Regions from separate parts of the Fictibacillus sp. B-59209 genome, predicted to be linked through region 3. Evidence: predicted binding sites of a transcription regulator. Region 3 holds the regulator's gene; each other region holds the start of a gene.

Region 1 (4,528 bases), on a different contig from region 3:
GAACTATTGCCCCGCAACACGCTTTTTGTGTTGAAGGGCAATAGTGAAGCATCGCTTCTACTCTCGGATGTCAGGAATATCTTTTCCGCTTGGAAGAGGAAGCGATGTTCAGCTCCTCTCTGTACTTGGCGACCGTACGCCTTGAGATGCTCAAGCCCTTTTCGCTGGCAAGCATTTCGGCAATCGCCTGATCAGACAGCGGCTTTGCTTTATCTTCTGCTTCAATTACTTTTCTTATGGCAAGCTTGGCGGTTTGTGCAGAAGCGTTCTCTCCGTTTACCGTTTCGATTTTTGCTGTAAAAAAATATTTCAGTTCGAATGCGCCTTTCGGTGTTTGAATGACCTTGTTTTTAACCGCCCGGCTGACTGTTGATTCGTGCATGCCGATCCGTTCAGCTACTTCCCTTAAGGTAATCGGAATGAGATGTTCAGGGCCCCTTTTTAAAAAGTTCTGCTGAACTGAGACGATCTCTTTGGCGATCATGATGAGCGTGTTCTTTCTTTGTTCAAGGCTCTTCTGCAGCCATTGAAGCTTTTGATAATGTTCCTGCAAGTACTGTGCAGCACCGCTGGCCTTTGATTTTAATAAATGAGCATAGCTTTCATTCAGCTGCACTTTGGGCGTGAAATGATCGTTGATGGCGAGTTTGTACGTTCCATTATCTTCAAAGACGGAAAGGTCTGGATACAAGTATCCCAGTTCACTGTGGCTGGACAGTTTTTGCCCCGGCTTCGGATCAAGAGTCAGAATAAAGTCGGCAGCCTGTTCTACAGCCTGTACATCCGTTCCAAGAGCAGCAGCAATCTGCTTAATTTTTCGGTCTGCGAGCTGATCAAGGTGAGTATCAGCGATAAGGTAGGACAGATCATCCTCCATGCCAAGCGATTTCAATTGCAGTAGAAGACATTCCCTAAGGTTACGGGCTCCAATGCCTGCCGGCTCCAGCTGATGAAGCCAATCTATGGCTTCTTCATATCTTTCGGTGCTGATTCCGAAACGCTGTTTAATCTCATCTTCCGTTATATCCAGGTATCCGGCCTGGTCTATATTTAAGATGAGATAGCGGACAACAGCTGCAATCTCATCTGATGCAGGTATGGCTAACGCTTGATGAAGCAGGCGGTCGTGCATGGTTTCTTCAGCAGGCTGCATCATCCCGATCACATCCGCATCTTGCGTTGTTTTACTTTTTTGAAGCGCTTTCTTTTTATCGGTATTAAAAAAGACTGGCGAATCCGCCAACTCAATGAGGGGATTTTCTACCGCTTGTTCTTGTAAAAATTGAGAAAGTTCATAGCAAGGATATTGCAGGATGGCAATGGCCTGGCGAAGCTCTGCAGTCATGACAAGACTTAAATTTTGTTGTTGAAATAATCCCAGCTCCATTATAAATCCCTCCTGTTACTATGATACTATAGAATGTCAGCAGGCAACACTGAAAAAGATTTGAAGTTCCTTCCATCAGGTTAACACTGCTGGAGTTTGCGATTTTTGGGCACAAAAAAAAGGACCATTACTGGCCCTTTTATCACGCTATTAAAGTTTAGTAACGTTAGCAGCTTGAGGTCCGCGAGCACCATCAACGATTTCAAAAGATACTTCTTGACCTTCGTCTAAAGATTTGAAACCTTCAGATTGGATAGCAGAAAAGTGTACGAATACATCGTCTCCACCTTCAACTTCGATGAAACCGAATCCTTTTTCTGCGTTGAACCATTTTACTTTCCCGTTTTGCATGGGTATATCCTCCTGTCGGCGCGTTAAAGCGCTTTAAAAATTGGAACCATGTGACAATGCTACAAAAACTAAAAGAAAACACATATTGTTTACATCCAGTCATAATAACACGTATATGGTCAGCACCACTATATCATGGTAATTTCCAATTGTCAAAACAAGGCGCTTAATTTATTCTTGGTGCCTGGCACCAAGAATATAATTTTCTGTTTTGGTGCCTGGCACCGGAATCTGATACTATATAAACAGTTGAAACGAAGGAGTGCTGCAACCATGGCTGAACAATTTTCAGTGGCTTTTTTTGAAGAAAATTTCAAACAATACATCGAACGGAACAAAGACGTGTTTACGAAATCGCACGCAATGAATGCCTATTACCGATCCATTGTCGGAACCCTCATCAATGACCATCTCAACAAAAACGCAGAAATCGTCCGCCGGATCCGAAATCTCGAAACAGCTTATACAAATGTAAAGAATAGCTGATCCTCTTTAACTATAAAACTTTTGACGTGCCATACGTTTAAAACCTGGTGTCGCGGGAATGATGATGATAGTCTAAACATATTGTTAAATAAAGGATTGTGAAGCCTCTACATAGAATTATTAACAAAGAAGCTTTTCGTTTGACCTTTTTTGACCTTTTTTGTATGATGTCAGTAACACATGAAAACACACCATAAAAGGAGGATTATTCATGAATTTAATTCCTACAGTTATTGAACAAACGAACCGTGGCGAACGTGCATATGATATTTACTCCCGTCTGTTAAAAGACCGTATTATCATGCTTGGAAGCGGCATTGATGACAATGTATCCAACTCTATCGTAGCTCAGCTGCTCTTTCTTGCTGCCGAGGACCCTGAAAAGGATATCTCCCTTTACATAAACAGTCCTGGCGGATCCATCACAGCAGGTATGGCGATTTATGATACGATGAACTTCATCAAGCCTAACGTTTCCACGATCTGCATCGGTATGGCGGCTTCCATGGGAGCATTCTTGCTTGCAGCCGGTGAAAAAGGAAAACGCTATGTACTTCCAAACTCTGAGGTTATGATTCACCAGCCTCTAGGCGGAACACGCGGACAGGCAACAGACATTGAAATTCATGCTCGCCGTATCATCCAAATGCGCGAACAGCTTAACAAAATTCTTTCTGAAAAAACAGGCCAGCCTCTTGAAGTAATCGAGCGCGATACAGACCGTGACAACTTCATGCTAGCTGAGGATGCTGTAAAATACGGACTTGTTGACCGTGTCATCTCTTCCGTAGAAGATCCTAAAAACATTTAATGAAATGAAAACAAGAAAGCCGCTCATCTTTTTACGAGCGGCTTTTATTTTGGGGAGATGATCATGAATCTATACAATGTCCTCGTTTCCATCGGAGTCATCGTCATCGTAATTTTAATATTGGCGATGTTTGCCCGGACAAAACGGTAAAGCTTCTTCGGTATCCGGGCTTTCAAGCAATGGAAGACAGTTTACATAATATGTGTTTGGCCAGTAACCGGCAATCTGCGAACCCTACATGCGGCAAAACGCCCCATAACAACACAAAAAACAGGGCAAAAGCTCTTCGATGATGATAGGATCATATCGAATCCGCTTTTGCCCTTTTACTTCTTCTATTTTCTTCAATAAAACCTAGTTCTGCTCCGTAATGAAGGCTTCAAGCCCCTTGATCGCTTCTTCTTCATCATGTCCGCTAACAGAAATGGTAATATCGACGCCAGATCCGATGGCCAGGCTCATGATTCCCATAATACTTTTTGCATTGACTCTTTTTCCGTCTTTTTCTACAAATACTTCAGAGTTGTAACGGTTCGCTTCCTGCACAAATAAGGCAGCCGGACGGGCTTGCAATCCGGTTTTCAATTGAACAGTTACCTTCTTCTCGATCATTGCTGTTCCTCCTTTTAAAGATTAGTGTGTAGTTTTGTTTTTATTTCGAAATGGGTTGTCCTAACCGAATTTTGTCAGCGATTTCATCAATTTTCCGAAGCCTGTGGTTGACGCCCGATTTGCTTACTGCGCCTGAAGAAACCATCTCACCTAGCTCTTTCAGGGTAATTTCCTGATGGGCGACGCGGAGTTCAGCGATCTCGCGGAGTTTGTCAGGAAGAACTTCGAGACCAACCTGGTTTTCAATAAATTTGATATTCTCGACCTGCCTCATTGCTGCACCCACTGTTTTGTTCAAATTGGCGGTTTCGCAGTTTACGAGGCGGTTGACGGAGTTTCTCATATCCTTCAAGATCCTGACGTCCTCAAAATAGAGCATAGCGTTGTGCGCTCCAACTAAAGTAAGGAACTCAGATATCTTTTCCCCGTCTTTCAAATAAATAATGTATCCTTTTTTGCGTTCAAGCATTTTTGCCTTTAGATCAAAGGTGTTCATCAGCTCGCACAGGGCTGCTGTATGTTCCTCATACATTGAAAAAATCTCAAGATGGTAACTCGTTTCCGGATGATTGATAGATCCTCCGGCAAGAAAAGCACCTCTCATGTATGATCGGCGGCAGCAGGAATTCTTTTGAATGTTTTCTGCGATCCCCCTGTTGAACGTGAAGGTTTCATCTATGATATTTAAATCCTCTAGAAGAGCTCTTGCTTCCTGAGTGAGCCTGACGATGTACACGTTGTTTTTCTTCAGCCTCATTTTTTTACGGACCAGGAGTTCCACATGAAAGGAATACACTCTCTTGATCAATGTATAGATAAGGCGGGCAATGGCGGCATTCTCAGTTGGAATATCCAGAACGATCTGGCGGTTCGAAAAAGAG
Region 2 (4,272 bases), on a different contig from region 3:
GATTCCGATTCCATGTTCACCGGTACAGCTTCCTCTTTTAGAAAGGGCATACTCGACAATCATCTCATTAATACGATTGGCTTTTTGTGTTTCTTCTTCGCTGCTCTTATCAAACATGAGAATAGAATGGAAATTCCCATCACCGACATGTCCGAGAACTCCGCCGTGCAGACCTTCCCTTTCTATCAGTTCACGGGCGTAAACCACAGCGCCTGTTAATTCAGATAAGGGCACACACACATCTGTCAGCATCATCTCTCTTCCAGGAAACCCATGCTTAAATGCATAGGCAAGGTGATGTCTTGCTTCCCAAAGCTTTGCCTTCTTTATAGAATCTGTTTCGAATATCAGATCTTCAGAACCGTTAGCTGACAACAGTTCTTCAGCAAAGGCAACATCCTGCTGCATACCGGATGGGTTACCATGAAACTCCAGGAAAAGAGTGGGCTTTTCGGGATAGGAGGTTTCACTGTGCTGATTGACCTGCCTGATGGAATATTCATCAACAAGCTCTACACGGGCTAGTGAGTTTCCTGAGGAAAGAAGAGATATTGCGCCATCTACCGCCGCTTTAACACTAGGGAAAACCGCTCTTCCAGCAACAGTAGCTTCAGGAATGCCATAGACTTTGAGTGTAAGTTCAGTAAATACACCTAACGTGCCTTCCGAACCGACAAAAAGACTTGTCAAATGATACCCGGATGATGATTTTGCGGCGAGCCCGCCTGTATGGATAATCGAGCCGTCTGCAAGGACGACTTCCAGATCTCTGACTTGAGGCCGCATGATTCCATACCGCACGCTAGTCGTACCGCTCGCATTCGTTGCTGCCATCCCGCCTAACGTAGCATCTGCTCCTGGGTCAACAGGGAAAAACAAACCGTACTTTTTTAATGCCTGATTCAATTGTGTACGCGTTACCCCCGGCTGCACCCTGACTAGGAAATCCTCTTCACGCACTTCCAAGATCTTGTTCATATTCTGGAAATTAATAGAGATGCCGCCCTGGAGTGGAATGCAGTGACCTTCAAGACTTGAACCTGCTCCAAAAGGAACAACAGGAATCTGGTGTTCGCTGGCGTATTGTAATATAGAAGAAACTTCGGAAGCTGAATCAGGAAAAACCACCACTTCCGGAAGTACAGGTGAATGATGGGACTCATCTTTGCTGTGCTGCTGAAGGATCGTCTCGTTGCTTGTTGCACGTTTTTCATCGGTAAGTTTTTTCATTTCTATAAGCAAATCTTCATGTAGTACTGGCATGTAAAAATCCTCCCTTGGGTGTATGTTGAATAATCTCTCTTAAGGGTACTTATAGATGTAGACATAAAAATCCTTTTTTTATTCTGGTAAAATAACAAAAATCAGCCAAGACTATGTGTGAGGTGATGACATTGAAAAGCTGGCTGCTTATATTGGGGTTTATCATCGTTTTAGCCGGATGCGGCACAACGGAAAAGAATGAGGCTAAGAAGGGAGAACCAGTCATGGGAGACGGAAACAAGCAGGAACAGAAAAAAGACGATCCTGAAAGAAACAATGGCGGAGGAATTGTTGCAGGCGCCATCGAGCCTAAACTTTCGATTCTCGAGCAAAAAGCTGGGAGCGCGCTATTGCGCTATGAACTGAAAAATCAGACAGAGCAAGTCAAAATATTTGAATTCACAAGCGGTAAGAAATTTGACTACATTGTGAAAAATAAAGAGGGCAAAAAAGTTTATCAATACTCAGATGACCATATGTTTACTCAAGCTCTTTCGAAGATCACTTTAAAACAAGGAGAAACCTATACACAGGACATCATAGTCAAAAATTTGCCAGCCGGAACATATACGATTGAAATCTGGCTCACGGCAATAGATGAGGATAACGATTACAGACAGAAGCAAACATTTGAGATTAAATAGTGAAGAACCCGCTCATGAAGCGGGCTTTTTTATTGGGTTGTGGTCTCCGATTCATAAAAAAAACAGATCATTTGATTTTCGGGAACAAGAAGTGTAAGGTACTAGAAACCAAAGATAATGATACACACTTAAAATAAGCAAGTATAAATTATTTGAGCAAAAACCTTGAAAGTCAAAGAAGGTCAAAGTATAATAAAGCCATAAGGTCAAAGATAGTCAAAGTCAGACAAAACAAATGACCTATTACAATGAAGGAGGAAATGCTTTATGCGATGTGAACAATGTAAAGTGAATCCTGCGACTATTCATATGAATGTTTCTTTTAATCAACACAAACAACAATTAACGCTTTGTACAGATTGCTACCATAAAGTAACACAATCCATGAACACTGCAGGAGGTATAAATCCTATGAATCAATTCTCATCCTTTGACGAATTCTTTAAACAAATGATGAGCGGCGGAATGAATTCAGGTATTTCCAGCGAGCAGCAGTCTCCTAAGACCCAGCAGGGTGGCGGAGGAGGATTCCTGGATCAATTCGGGCGCAATATAAGCCATGCAGCGAAAGCAGGCTTGGTCGACCCAGTGATCGGCAGGGAAGAAGAAATCAGCCGTGTCATTGAGATTTTGAATCGCCGAAATAAAAACAACCCTGTTCTCATCGGGGAACCAGGGGTAGGTAAAACAGCCATTGCAGAAGGTCTTGCATTAAAAATTGCAGAAGGCTCTGTGCCGGCTAAACTTTTATCTAAAGAAGTCTATTTGCTGGATGTGGCATCTCTTGTTGCTGATACAGGAATCCGCGGCCAGTTTGAAGAACGGATGAAGCAGCTGATCGCTGAACTTCAAAAACGCAAGAACGTCATTCTTTTCATCGATGAAATTCATCAGATTGTCGGTGCCGGGTCTGCGGAAGGATCTATGGATGCGGGTAACATTCTAAAACCTGCTCTAGCACGAGGAGAGCTTCAAGTTGTTGGGGCAACCACACTGAAAGAATACCGCAAAATTGAAAAGGATGCCGCGCTTGAACGCCGTTTTCAACCAGTAATCGTTAATGAACCTACGCCAGAAAAAGCGTATGAAATCTTAAAAGGACTAGCTCCAAAATATGAACAATATCATGAAGTAAGCTTTTCTGATGATGTTCTAAAAGCATGTGTAAATCTTTCTCACCGCTATATTCAAGACCGATTCCTTCCAGATAAAGCGATCGATCTCATGGATGAGGCAGGTTCAAAAATCAATCTGCTGCACTCAGGAAGTGAAACTTCTTCTATTGAAGAACGATTAGAAGAAATTTCTAAGGAAAAAGAAAAAGCAGCATTGAGCGAAAATTATGAGCTTGCAGCCAAACTTCGCCAGGAAGAACTTCAGCTTCAGGAAAAACTGACCGAAAACGAACCAAAAATGAAAACAGAGGTTTCATTGGAAGATATTCAAAAAATCGTTGAACAGAAAACAGGAATCCCTGTAAGGAAGCTTCAAGCGGACGAACAGGCAAAAATGAAAGATCTTGCGAAAAACTTATCCCAAAAAGTCATCGGACAAAAAGAAGCGGTGGATAAAGTATCAAAAGCCATCCGCCGAAGCCGTGCAGGCCTTAAAGCCAAAAGCCGTCCAATTGGATCCTTCTTGTTTGTCGGTCCGACTGGGGTAGGTAAAACAGAGCTTACGAAGTCGCTTGCAGAAGAACTGTTCGGTGATAAGGAAGCCATGATTCGCCTCGATATGAGTGAGTACATGGAAAAACATGCCGTGTCCAAGCTGATCGGTTCACCTCCAGGCTATGTCGGCCATGATGAAGCAGGACAGCTGACAGAACTGGTGCGCCGCAAGCCTTATAGCATCATCCTGCTCGATGAAATTGAAAAAGCTCATCCGGACGTCCAGCACATGTTCCTTCAAATTCTTGAAGATGGACGCCTCACTGACAGCCAGGGCCGTACGGTAAGTTTTAAGGATACAGTCATTATCATGACGAGCAATGCTGGTTCTGGAATTAAACAAACGAAGAAATTAGGATTTACAAACGAGGTGGCTGAAGTTCAAAAAGAAACAAGCATTCTCGATGCGATCGGTTCTTACTTTAAGCCAGAATTCCTTAACCGTTTTGACAGTATTGTGCAATTCCAGTCACTTAAAGAAGAAGATCTTGTTCAAATCGTAGACCTTATGCTTACAGAATTGAAAGCAAACCTGGTTGAACAAGGCATCTCTATCAGTTTTACGGATGAGGCGAAAAAGAAAATTGCTGAACTGGGCTATCATCCATCGTTCGGCGCACGTCCTTTGCGCAGAGTGATTCAGGAGAAAGTGGAGGATGCTGTTGCAGATGTCCTTCTGGAGCAAGAAGAAAGTA
Region 3 (4,528 bases):
AGACGACCTGCGCGATATCCTCTGGTGTTACCTCTGTATTCTCCTGACCTTGCTTTTCTTTCCATACATTCTTCGTTTTCTCAAGTTCCTCGCGAAGACGCTGCTCAGTATCTCTTAAGGAAGCTGCTTTTTCAAACTCCTGGCTTTGAACAGCAGCATCTTTCTCCTTGCGAACTTCTTCAAGCTTCAGTTCAAGCTCTTTTAGGTTTGGCGGTGCAGTATAGGAACGCAGTCTCACTTTGGAAGCTGCCTCGTCGATCAGGTCAATCGCTTTATCCGGTAGGAAGCGATCGGAAATGTAACGATCAGACAGCGTTACGGCTGCTTCGATGGCATCATCTGTAATGGTGACACGGTGATGCGCTTCATAACGATCGCGGAGACCTTGCAAAATCTGTGTACTTTCATCTTTTGTCGGCTCATTTACTGTGATTGGCTGGAAGCGGCGTTCAAGCGCTGCATCCTTTTCAATATATTTTCGGTACTCATCCAGTGTGGTCGCTCCGATACATTGAAGCTCACCGCGGGCAAGGGCCGGTTTAAGAATATTCGATGCATCGATGGCGCCTTCTGCTCCGCCTGCTCCAATCAATGTGTGCAGCTCATCGATAAATAGAATGATGTTCCCCGCCTGGCGGATCTCATCCATGACTTTCTTGAGACGGTCTTCAAATTCACCGCGATACTTGGTACCGGCAACGACCGTTCCCATATCGAGTGTCATGACCCTTTTATCACGAAGCGTTTCCGGAACTTCATTATTGATGATCTGCTGAGCAAGACCTTCTGCAATCGCCGTTTTACCAACACCCGGCTCACCGATGAGGACTGGGTTGTTCTTCGTTCTGCGGCTCAGTACCTCAATGACCCTTTGAATCTCTTTAGAACGGCCGATGACTGGATCAAGGCTTCCATCCTTCGCAATCGCCGTCAGATCTCTTGCAAGGCTGTCAAGTGTCGGTGTGTTCGCGTTCGTAGAAGAACCCCGGTGATTGGATGATGCCTCATTGCTTCCAAGAAGCTGAAGCACCTGCTGGCGAGCCTTATTCAAGCTCACTCCGAGATTATTCAGTACACGGGCTGCCACTCCTTCACCCTCACGGATCAGTCCTAGCAGGATGTGCTCCGTGCCCACGTAAGAATGTCCCAGTTTACGGGCTTCATCCATGGATAGTTCAATAACCTTTTTTGCTCTTGGAGTGTAATGGATGGTTTGCACGGATTCCTGGCCGCGTCCAATTAAGGTTTCTACTTCTTTTTGGATCTTTTCAGGTCCAAGACCAAGAACGTGAAGCGCCTTAGCGGCAATTCCTTCACCCTCACGGATCAAGCCAAGCAGAATGTGCTCGGTGCCAACATTATTATGGCCTAAACGGATTGCTTCTTCCTGTGCCAGCGCAAGTACCTTTTGAGCTCGTTCTGTAAATCGACCAAACATCATAATCATTCACACTCCCATTCAAATTTTAAGCTTCTTCAAGTTTGATTCTTTCCCTTATTAGCGTTGCCCTACGGATATCACGCTCATCAGGATTCAACATTTCATTGGCATATTGCTGCAAAAAGCCCGGTTGTGTAAGTATCATTAATTCATTTAATATGGATCGGGAAATTCCTTCAACAATTCCAAGGTCTATTCCCAGCCTGACGTCGGATAGGCACTGTGCAGCTTCCTTCGATTGGATGATCCGGCTGTTCGCCAGAACTCCATACGACCTGAAGATCCGGTCTTCAAGCTGGATTTTCAAACCGTCCTGCAGAGTTTTTCTTGCTGTTCTCTCTTGCTGAATAAGCTGAAGGACGACACCCCGCAAATCCTCCACAATATCTTCTTCTGATTTTCCAAGGGTTATCTGGTTGGAGATTTGAAAAACATTGCCCTGAGCTTCCGTTCCTTCCCCATATATCCCACGGACTACGAGACCCAGCTGGTTGATTGCCGGTATAATACGGCTGATTTGTTTCGTTAAGACCAGAGCTGGCAGATGCATCATAACAGAAGCACGCAATCCTGTTCCAACATTCGTCGGGCAGCTGGTCAGGTAGCCTCGTTCCTCATCAAACGCATAATCCACCTTTTGTTCGATCCAGTCATCCAATTCAGCTGCGAGGGTTAAAGCCTCATTCAGCTGGAAACCCGAAAAAAGGCACTGGATCCGGAGATGGTCTTCTTCATTGACCATGATGCTCACAGACTCATCATGATTAAGCATCACTGCACCAAACTTTGATTGTTCTGCAAGATGAGGGCTGATTAAGTGCTTCTCTACCAATACCCTTTTTGCGAGAGGTTTTAGCTGATCGAGATGAAGAATTTCAAACTCTCCGAAATTCCCGCAGCTATTTTCCTTACAAGCCCCCGCTAATGTCTGAATAACAGCCTCTGATTCCTCCTTGGAAGCCAGATCTGGAAAATTATATTTTTCGAGGTTTCGGGCCAGCCGGATTCTACTGCTTAACACAATATCTGAATCAGGTCCTTCTTTTTTCATCCAGGGACTGATAGCTTCACTTATAAAATGTTCAAGTGACATGCTCTATTCCCCCTTTTCCCGGTGCTTTTGCTTTTCCAAAAGCCGAATTTGATCACGTGTCTCTGCCGCTTTCTCAAATTCCTCATTTAAAATATACTGCTGCATCGCTTGCTTTAATTTTTCCAATTCGCGTTTTTCTTGAAGCCCGCTGCCAATCCGTTTCGGAATTTTCCCGGCATGTCTTGTATTCCCGCCATGCACCCTCTTTAAAATAGGGTCCAGCTTCGAATCAAAAACTTCGTAGCAATGGCTGCAGCCAAATCTGCCGGATTTGGCAAACTGATTGTAGGTCATGCCGCACTGAGGGCAAGCCTGGACCGACTGTTGAGAAAGTCCTGGAGAAGCCGTTCCCGAAATGGAAGGATCTCCATAAAGCAATCCAGAGAGCAGCTGATGAATAGAGAAAGTATTCGACCCCGGAAGGAATTCTCCTTTTTCTTTTGCACAATGCTCACAAATATGGAATTCTGTTTTCTTGCCGTTTACAATCTTCGTAAAATGTAAAGTGGCAGGCCGCTCATTGCATTCCTGGCAGAACATTTTTTTCCCCTCCCTATTAATAAATGTGATACATCGTTATCTGGTTCTAAATTTTAATGTCCGAATCATTGCTTTTAATAATTCAGCTCTTAATTGATCACGTTCAGGAAGGTCTAACACGTGTAAAACAGAGCGATCTGTCACGCTTAGCATAATCCTCGCCTCGCGTTCGGATACGATCTGCTCATCAAGCAACCGCAAAATAACATTCTCCGCATTTCCTTGTGAAATACGATCATTGATAAGAAGCAGCAGCTGATCAATAAGGTCGACATAATTCTCTGTTTTGACTTTAATGATTCGAATGTATCCCCCGCCGCCCCGTTTACTCTCTACAACAAAGCCTTTTTCCACCGTAAAACGGGTGTTGATGACATAATTAATTTGGGAAGGGACACACTGGAACTTTTCAGCAATATCCGTACGCTTGATTTCAATGAACGTCTCATTTGATCCCGCGATGACCTGCTTTAAATATGCTTCAATGATGTCTGAGATATTTTTCAACCTGCTCCCCTCCCCTCTGACTTTGACTATCTTTGACTATACAATTATATTATAGACGCTTTTTCAGGGTTTATGCAACTAATGTATACTTTTCTCATGATTGGGGGACTAGGTGTTTCTATCACAGTATTACCCGATATTTTTGGGATTAATCGTAACAATTGAAGACTTTTCAGTGTCGAAAACAGACAACACTTTACAGAGCCTGGGCTCAAGGAAGTTTTAGATTTCAAAAGTTTTGTGCGGTGTTTGGGTTTTGTTGAGAAAGGGACTAATTGAGGTTTTTTAATTTCCTTTTTTGTACGATTGGAGGGCTGCGGGGCGGAATAAGAGTGATCTAGACGGTCTGCCCTTGGGTGATTTGGGAGTGTTACTTGTGGGTTTGTACGGTTTACATGCGGCTTCGGCCCTTTTACGTGCGACTTTGAAGGGTTTACATGCGGGAATGGAGACTTTACGTGCGACTTTTCAGCCTTTACATGCCAAACCCATCATTGTCAAAAAAAGAACATACAAAAAAGCACTGCTGGATAATCCAACAGTGCTTCATTCGTGCCTGGCAACGTCCTACTCTTACAGGGGGAAGCCCCCAACTACCATCGGCGCTTAAGAGTTAACTTCCGTGTTCGGTATGGGAACGGGTGTGACCTCTTCGCTATGGCTAACCACCGAATTTCCTTTGCTCCGAGCCCACCCTAAGCAGCGAGATGCAGACCACCTTATTTGGTTGATCCCTCGATGGTTTAATGAAAAATAGAACAAGTAATTAGTTGTTTGTATAGGCTTCATTCTTTCGTATTCTCTTTGAAAATCATCTTTTTGTGGCTAATGGATAAGGTTTTGAAGGTTCTACTTTGTTGTTCGGGATCGTTACTTGCGGGTTTGGTGGGTTTACTTGCGGCTTTGGCCCTTTTACGTGCGACTTTGAAGGGTTTACATGCGGGAAT

What was found. Region 3 encodes CtsR, which represses protease genes until heat stress. Its sites were predicted from a motif close to ATGGTCAATAAAGGTCAAACA; they were not measured.
Region 1: a site for CtsR is predicted at 2,362-2,382, ahead of clpP (ATP-dependent Clp endopeptidase proteolytic subunit ClpP). Genes of this name have one in related genera too.
Region 2: a site for CtsR is predicted at 2,076-2,096, ahead of P4361_RS17040 (ATP-dependent Clp protease ATP-binding subunit). Genes of this name have one in related genera too.

The regions. Positions count from the first base shown of each region.
Region 1 covers NZ_JARMMC010000007.1:40,784-45,311, reverse strand. The annotation lists gene rpoN (RNA polymerase factor sigma-54) at 71-1,387, opposite strand; gene cspD (cold-shock protein CspD) at 1,538-1,738, opposite strand; gene yvfG (protein YvfG) at 2,012-2,224, shown strand; gene clpP (ATP-dependent Clp endopeptidase proteolytic subunit ClpP) at 2,436-3,035, shown strand; gene P4361_RS05160 (HPr family phosphocarrier protein) at 3,390-3,647, opposite strand; gene whiA (DNA-binding protein WhiA) at 3,688-4,528, opposite strand, start outside.
Region 2 covers NZ_JARMMC010000020.1:119,922-124,193, reverse strand. The annotation lists gene P4361_RS17050 (FAD-binding oxidoreductase) at 1-1,263, opposite strand, end outside; gene P4361_RS17045 (BsuPI-related putative proteinase inhibitor) at 1,395-1,907, shown strand; gene P4361_RS17040 (ATP-dependent Clp protease ATP-binding subunit) at 2,175-4,272, shown strand, end outside.
Region 3 covers NZ_JARMMC010000022.1:56,675-61,202, forward strand. The annotation lists gene clpC (ATP-dependent protease ATP-binding subunit ClpC) at 1-1,441, opposite strand, end outside; gene P4361_RS19200 (protein arginine kinase) at 1,467-2,534, opposite strand; gene P4361_RS19205 (UvrB/UvrC motif-containing protein) at 2,538-3,074, opposite strand; gene P4361_RS19210 (CtsR family transcriptional regulator) at 3,111-3,581, opposite strand; rRNA gene rrf (5S ribosomal RNA) at 4,136-4,251, opposite strand.